One region of the Streptococcus sp. FDAARGOS_192 genome, then DNA from elsewhere that is predicted to be linked to it. Evidence: predicted binding sites of a transcription regulator. Region 1 holds the regulator's gene; the other holds the start of a gene.
The links. The regulator Rex, encoded in region 1, represses fermentation and respiration genes when NADH is low (regulators of the CRP and FNR family bind a similar motif). The targets are predictions, from matches to a motif close to TTGTGAANTANTTCACAA.
Positions count from the first base shown of each region.

Region 2: a site for Rex is predicted at 2,360-2,377, ahead of A6J31_RS04675 ((S)-acetoin forming diacetyl reductase). Genes of this name have one in related genera too.

Region 1 is NZ_CP020431.2:1,251,024-1,254,692, reverse strand. It holds gene radC (RadC family protein) at 1-134, shown strand, start outside; gene A6J31_RS06465 (gamma-glutamyl-gamma-aminobutyrate hydrolase family protein) at 191-886, opposite strand; gene A6J31_RS06460 (redox-sensing transcriptional repressor Rex) at 879-1,538, opposite strand; gene A6J31_RS06455 (DUF1831 domain-containing protein) at 1,680-2,027, opposite strand; gene A6J31_RS06450 (cysteine desulfurase family protein) at 2,029-3,141, opposite strand; gene A6J31_RS06445 (ribose-phosphate diphosphokinase) at 3,145-3,669, opposite strand, start outside.
Region 2 is NZ_CP020431.2:763,682-767,350, forward strand. It holds gene lepA (translation elongation factor 4) at 1-1,060, opposite strand, end outside; gene A6J31_RS11505 (hypothetical protein) at 1,182-1,346, opposite strand; gene A6J31_RS04675 ((S)-acetoin forming diacetyl reductase) at 1,447-2,211, opposite strand; gene A6J31_RS04680 (rhodanese-like domain-containing protein) at 2,425-2,718, opposite strand; gene ndk (nucleoside-diphosphate kinase) at 2,720-3,133, opposite strand; gene A6J31_RS04690 (cobalamin-independent methionine synthase II family protein) at 3,300-3,669, shown strand, end outside.

The sequences.
Region 1 (3,669 bases):
GTAATGATATTGATTTTACTCAAAAGATTAAGCGGTCCTGTGATGACTTAGGGATTTGTCTGCTTGATCATCTGATTGTTGGCAAATCGACCTATTATTCCTTTCGTGAGGAGAGGGAGGATTTTGAGCTTTAGATTGAGCCGATGGAATAAAGACAAGAAAAAGCAACTGAGTGCAGTCTCAGTTGCTTTTAAAGTTCGTTAACGACGTATTCAAAGAGTTTGAGGTCTTCTTCACGTTTGTCTAGGAGAAGCTCTGGGTGCCACTGTACACCAAGAAAGCGAAGGTCTGGACTATTTGACTCAACAGCTTCGACTGTGTTGTCCTCAGGATCACGCGCAATGACACGAAGGTCAGAGGCCAAGTGTTTGATACTTTGATGGTGGAAGGAGTTGATAGAGGTTTCACTTCCGTAGATTTCTGCCAACTTACTGTTCTCATCAACAATCATCTCATGGTAGAGGTAATCAGATGGCTTGTCCTGCCAGTGATGCTCAATATCTTGATGGAGGCTACCACCTAGTGCGACATTCATGAGTTGGGTACCGCGACAGATTGAAAAGATGGGTTTCTTCTGCTTAGTGGCTTCCTCGATGAGTGCCATTTCAAAGATATCTCGTTCGAGGAAGAAGTCATCTTCACTGGCATGGTTCTCTTCGTTGTAGAATTTAGGGTCAACGTTTTGCCCACCGATCAGGATAAGCTTATCAATCATGGAGATGTAGGTCTTGGCTTCCGAAGGATCGGATACTGGTAGTAGGATTGCTAGGCCACCGGCTCTTTGAACTCCTTCTACAAAGCCAGATGGGGCATAGGACCAGTTGATGTCTTCATGGGCTGGATTAGGCCTTACATTGGCAGTGATTCCGATAATTGGTTTAGTCATTGTTTCTCCTCGATTTTTCTTCTTCTTTCATGAAATAGAGTAGGGTTTGTAGTTCGCTAGTCAAGTCTACATATTGAACCACCACATGGCGTGGAAGATTGAGGTTGACCGGAGAGAAGCAGAGAATGCCTTCAATTCCAGCATCAACCAAAAGATCAGCCACCTCCTGGGCCTTAACTGATGGCACTGTCAGGATGGCTGTTTTGATATCTTCTTGGGCAATCTTGTCCTTAATCTGGGAAATCCCATAGATAGGAATCTTGTCCTCAGTTTGAGTTCCAACCAATTCATTATCGTCTGTATCAAAAGCCATGACCAGCTGCATGCGGTTACGCTCTTGAAAACGGTAGTGGAGGAGGGCACGCCCGACATTACCAACACCTACGAGGAGTACCTTGGTAGTCGCATTGTCATTTAGGAGTTCAGCGAAAAATGTCATCAGCTTGTTTACGTCATAACCAAAACCACGGCGACCTAGTTCACCAAAATAGGAGAAGTCACGACGAACAGTAGCAGGGTCAATCCCAATCGCTTCAGCAATTTGTTTAGAGCTTGCTTTGTCGATATTTTCACGATGGAATCGTTTGAAAATACGATAGTAGAGAGAGAGACGTTTGGCAGTGGCGTTTGGGATGTTTTTCTCAAATGTCATTGATCGCTTTCCTTTCTTTAATTAGTATGATTCTCTTATATTTTAAGAAAAGTTTGTGAAGATTGCAACAAAATAGTGTAGATGAGGCGATATTAAAAACCTATCACATGGATAGGCTATTTCTATGTAGTAAGAAAAAATTTAGACTTCTTCTTGCTCGAAAACGTTACGATCAACCAAACTCTGCATCAAGAAGTAGAATTTCTCTTGCAAGATGTGGTGATCTTCATTTTTAAAGATATTAACGTTACGAAGGCCAGATTTGTCTGTGATAGACAATTTGAAGCCTGTCAAGTCTTTGTTAATAGTGATTTTGAGTGGGAAACCTTCGCCTGAGTTAGGCACTTTTTCGAGAAGGCGGTGCAACTCGTAGTTTCCGATTTTATTTTGCACAAAAGTCGTATCACGTAGAGTGAATTTTTTGACATTAGGACTGATGGTGTAACGGTACTTACAGTCAGTCAAATGAATGCTTTTTTCAAATGCCATGTTAGTCTCCTATGATTTGATTAAGTTTTTCTGCTAGGGCCTGGAGTTCTTCAGCGGTATTTTCCTCTGATAAACTAATGCGAATGGCTGTTTTTAGCTTGTCAGAATCCTTGCCATAGAGGGCCTGGATGACATGACTTGGATCAACAGTTCCAGCAGTACAAGCAGAACCTGTTGAGACAGCAAAGCCTGCTAGGTCTAACAAGGTTAAGAGAGGGCCGTTTTCCTTATCAGGAAAACTGATGTTGATGACGTGAGGTAGGCTAGGTCCTCCACCATTGATTTCATAAGGAATGGTAAGGGAATCTAGAAAGGCCTGACGAATCGTTTCAACATGCTGGTAATTGTCTTGGTAGTGGTCGCTAGCTTGTTTGTAAGCTGCGGTCATACCTGCAATCCCGACCAGGTTTTCAGTACTGGCACGGCGTTTTTCTTCTTGCTCACCACCGTGGAGTAGGTTGTCAAAATGCAAATCGTTATGATAGAGCAAGCCGACACCTTTAGGTCCGTGGAATTTATGGGCACTAATAGAGAGAAAATCGGCTCCAAGTTCCTCTGGGTGAATAGAAAGCTTTCCTGCTACCTGAACGGCATCGACGTGGAAGGCAGCTTGGTGATTGGCAAGCAAGTCACCAATTTCCTTAATAGGAAGTAATTGGCCAGTCTCATTATTGGCATACATAACAGAAACCAGAATGGTATCGTCACGTAAGGCATCAGCGATTTGTTGGGCAGTAATGACTTGATTTTCTGGTTGAATATAGGTTACTTCAAAACCAAAACGCTCTTCCAAGTAGGCCATGGTGTGAAGGACAGAGTGGTGTTCAATAGCAGTTGTAATCAGGTGCTTACCTTTAGATTGATTGGCTAGGGCGTAACCTTTGATAGCTGTATTGTTTCCTTCAGTCCCACCAGAAGTGAAAATAAGCTTACGAGCAGGGACTCCAAAGTGTTTGGCCATTTCTTCACGGGCTTCACGAAGTTCCTTAGAAGCCTGTCGACCGTAAGCATGGAGGCTGGATGGATTCCCAAAGGTTTCAGTCATGACATGTGTCATAGCTGAAATAGCAGCAGTATTTAAAGGAGTTGTTGCCGCATTGTCCAAATAAACCATAGCTTAGTCCTCGTTTGCAGTGTAAGCAAAGAGTGGGCTAAGTGGTTGACGTTCGAAAATACGAGTAGTAGCGTTAGCGATTAGCTTACTTGCTGAAATGTATTTAACGTTTGTAGGAACTTTTTCTTTAGTTGCAACTGAATCTGTCACCAAGATTTCTTTAATTGGGGCAGCGTTGAGGACTTCAGCAGCACCTCCTGCAAAGAGACCGTGACTAGCTACTGCATAGATGTCTTTAACGCCACCACGTTCAAGGATTTTAGCAGCTTCAGCAAACGTTTTACCAGTGTTAAGGATATCATCAACCAAGATTGCTGTTTTTCCTTCAACCTCACCGATGATGTAGCCTTCTTCACGTTCTGAATCATCTTGAGCGTAGTCAATGATAGCGATTGGTGCATCAAGGTAGTCCGCCAAGCTACGAGCACGTTTAACACCCGAGTTTTTAGGGCTAACAACGACAACATCACTTCCTGTGAATCCTTTTTTGTTGTAGTATTCAGCAAACAAAGGCATTGTGAAGAGGTT
Region 2 (3,669 bases), 490 kb from region 1:
CCAAGAAGCCACAACGGAAACCAAAACCAAGGGCTTGAGATGTTTCAGGCTCAAATTGAAGACTGGCATCGTTCAACTGGAGTTTTTCAAGGGCTTCACGCAAGTCATTATATTTATTTGATTCAATTGGGTAAAGACCTGCAAACACCATTGGGTTCATTTGCTTATAGCCATGGAGTGGCTCTGCAGCTGGATTATCCGCAAGTGTCACTGTATCACCGACACGAGTATCCGCAACGGTTTTAATTGAGGCTGCTATATAACCAACATCACCTGTCGCAAGGTAGTCACGGCCTACGGCTTTAGGTGTGAAGATACCAACCTCAGTAACATCAAAGGTCTTACCATTAGACATCATTTGAATCTTATCGCCTGGTTTAACCATTCCGTTAACCACACGCACTTGGAGGATAACCCCACGGTAAGCATCGTAAACAGAGTCAAAGATAAGGGCTTGGAGAGGCGCTTCAACATCACCTTGAGGTGCAGGAACTTTCTCAACGATTTGTTCGAGAATCTCTTCAATACCAATACCAGCCTTAGCTGACGCAAGCACAGCCTCAGAAGCATCTAGTCCGATAACATCTTCAACCTCTGTACGCACACGCTCAGGATCTGCAGCTGGAAGGTCAATTTTATTGATAACTGGTAAGATTTCCAAGTCATTATCTAGTGCCAAGTAAACATTGGCAAGTGTTTGTGCTTCAATTCCTTGAGCTGCATCCACCACCAAGATGGCACCCTCACAGGCAGCAAGAGAACGTGACACCTCATAAGTAAAGTCCACGTGTCCCGGTGTGTCGATAAGGTGGAAAATGTATGTTTCGCCATCTTTAGCAGTATAGTTAAGCTCAATGGCATTTAGTTTAATAGTGATTCCACGTTCACGCTCAAGGTCCATGCTATCAAGGAGTTGCGCCTGCATCTCACGACTTGACACTGTTTCAGTCTTTTCCAAGATACGGTCAGCAAGCGTTGATTTCCCATGGTCAATATGGGCAATAATAGAGAAGTTACGAATCTTCTCCTGTCGTTGTTTTAATTCTTCAATATTTGGCATTTTTATCTTTCCTAGTTCTTACTTGTGATTATAAAAAAACTAATCGTTACCTTCTATTATACAAAAAAGACAGGCTTTTGCCTATCTCTAATATCTGCTTTCTGACTGCATTTAGTCCTTATTATTTCTTAAAAGTATCGTTGTAGTGCTTATTAATAATTGCTGAACGCTTGTTTTCTGTTGAACTACTTGAAAATGGACCTAAACCACAGGCTAGTACAACAACTCCTAATAGAATAAGGCAATAAAATGGATGCTCAACAATATAGTGTAAAATGTCTGACATAGGAAGGCTCCTCTCAAATCATAATTAATTACGATTATATTATCAGAAATATTATGTTTTATCAAGCAAAAAAGAGAGCCTTTCGCTCTCCCTTTCAATCTTAATGGAATTGCATACCACCATCAACGATGATAGTTTGACCTGTGATGTAGTTTGAGTCAGGTCCAGCAAGGAAGCTAACTGCTGCTGCTACGTCTTCAGGTTCAGACAAACGTTTGAGGGTAATATCTTTAGCAAAAGTTTGCATACCCCATTCATCATCTTTACCAGCATTTTTACCAACTTCGTGGGCAATGTCAAACATCATTGGAGTCTTAACGATACCTGGTGCATAAGCATTGACAGTGATGCCTGAATCAGCCAAATCACGCGCCAAAGTTTGAGTAATACCACGCACTGCGAATTTAGTACCACCATATACAGTCAAGTTAGGGTTACCAACGACACCAGCCTGAGATGTTGCATTGATGATTTTACCACCATGACCGAGTGCTTTAAATTGTGCTTGTGCAGCTTGAGCACCCCAAATAACACCACCGACATTGATGTTAAATGTACGTTGGAACTGTTCTTCAGTAATTGTATCAAGAGGTGTTGTTGGAGCCACACCGGCATTATTAACAACAACATTCAAATCGCCAAAGTGATCAACAACTTTTTGGAAAGCAGCTGCTACTTCAGCTTGTTTAGATACATCAGCTACAACTGCAAATGCTTTATCTGCTGACAATTCAGCAACCGCTTTTTCTGCAGTTTCAGCGTTGTAGTCCAATACTCCGACTTTAAAACCATCTTCAACCAAACGTTTTGCAATCGCAAAACCAATACCTTGACCTGCACCTGTAACAATAGCAACTTTTGACATACGAAATCCTCCTCTACCAATTAGAGTCACTAGCTTAATAAGAAGCCTTATCTCAATTGGAATACGCTAAGTTAGTCAAGTTCTGGCAAAGTCATTTTTCATAGGCTTTGTCTTAACTCAATTAAAATTCTACCCCTTTATGAAAACGTTGTCAAGTAATTATCAAACTTTTCTGAAAACAAATAAGACCACCTTGAGGTGACCTTATTTCTATTATTCTTCAAATTCAAAACCTATTGCTTCCATATCGTCCAAACCACCTAGATTAGTCACCTTAGTATAGCCTCTCTCTTTAAGGACCGATGCAGCAAATTCTGCACGAGGCCCCATTTTACAATAGAGGTAAATGAAAGCGTCTTTTTCAGCTGGAATGTCAGCAGAGAAAAACTGGGTATGAGGTATTAAGAGGGCATCCTTAACATGTCCTTCTGCATACTCTTCTGGACTCCTGACATCAATTAACAGTCCACCCTTGGCTAGGTCTGACTGAATTTGTGCTAAATCCATCCTACTCACCAAACCAAATCTTAATTTCTCGAGCCGCAGATTCTTCTGAATCAGAGCCATGAACGATATTTGGAATCATGTCACCATCTGGTGCGGTTGCAAAGTCTCCACGAATCGTTCCAGGAGCAGCATCGCCTGGATTGGTTGCTCCCATCATATCACGCCATGACTTGATAACACCTGGACCAGAAATAATACCAATAACGGATGGACCACTCATCATAAATTCTGCAATGCTAGGGAAAAAAGGTTTATCAACCAATTGAGCATAATGTTCTTTAAGACGTTCTTCGTCAAGTGTCAGCATTTCCATTCGTTCAATAATGAAGCCACGACGCTCAATACGATCAATCACTTGTCCCATCAAGTGTCGTTTTACAGCATCTGGTTTAATAATAAAAAATGTTTTTTGCATGTTCCCAACCTTCATTGTTTTCTTTTCATTTTACCATAGGAAGTATCATTTTGCAGACCAAAACCTTATATAGTCTTAAACTATACCCTCAGAAAGAAAATAACTATTTTCAATTGAAATAAATAAAAAGTATGATAGACATAAAATCTTTTTTGAGGTGAATCTTATGACAAAATCTAAATTTCAATTAGTTGGTTCTCTCCTTCGTCCTGCGGATCTCCGTAAATACAAGGACGAAATCGAGCACCGTGACGACATCCAGTATCCTTTCTACGATGCCCTCCCTGGTTATCAAGAAACCGAAACTGCAGATATTAAGCAAATTGTGGCTGACCAAAAAGCTAACGGTATTGACATCCTTACTGATGGTGAGTTTGGACGTTCTATGTGGCATTTAGACTTTGTCTGGGGATTTAAAGGAATTGAACGCTACATTGCTGAGCATGGCTACACTTTTAAAGACCATGATGGTGGTCAATATGAAACACGTAAAGATATCGGTATTCGCATCACTGAGCCGCTCTCAGGTAAAAACC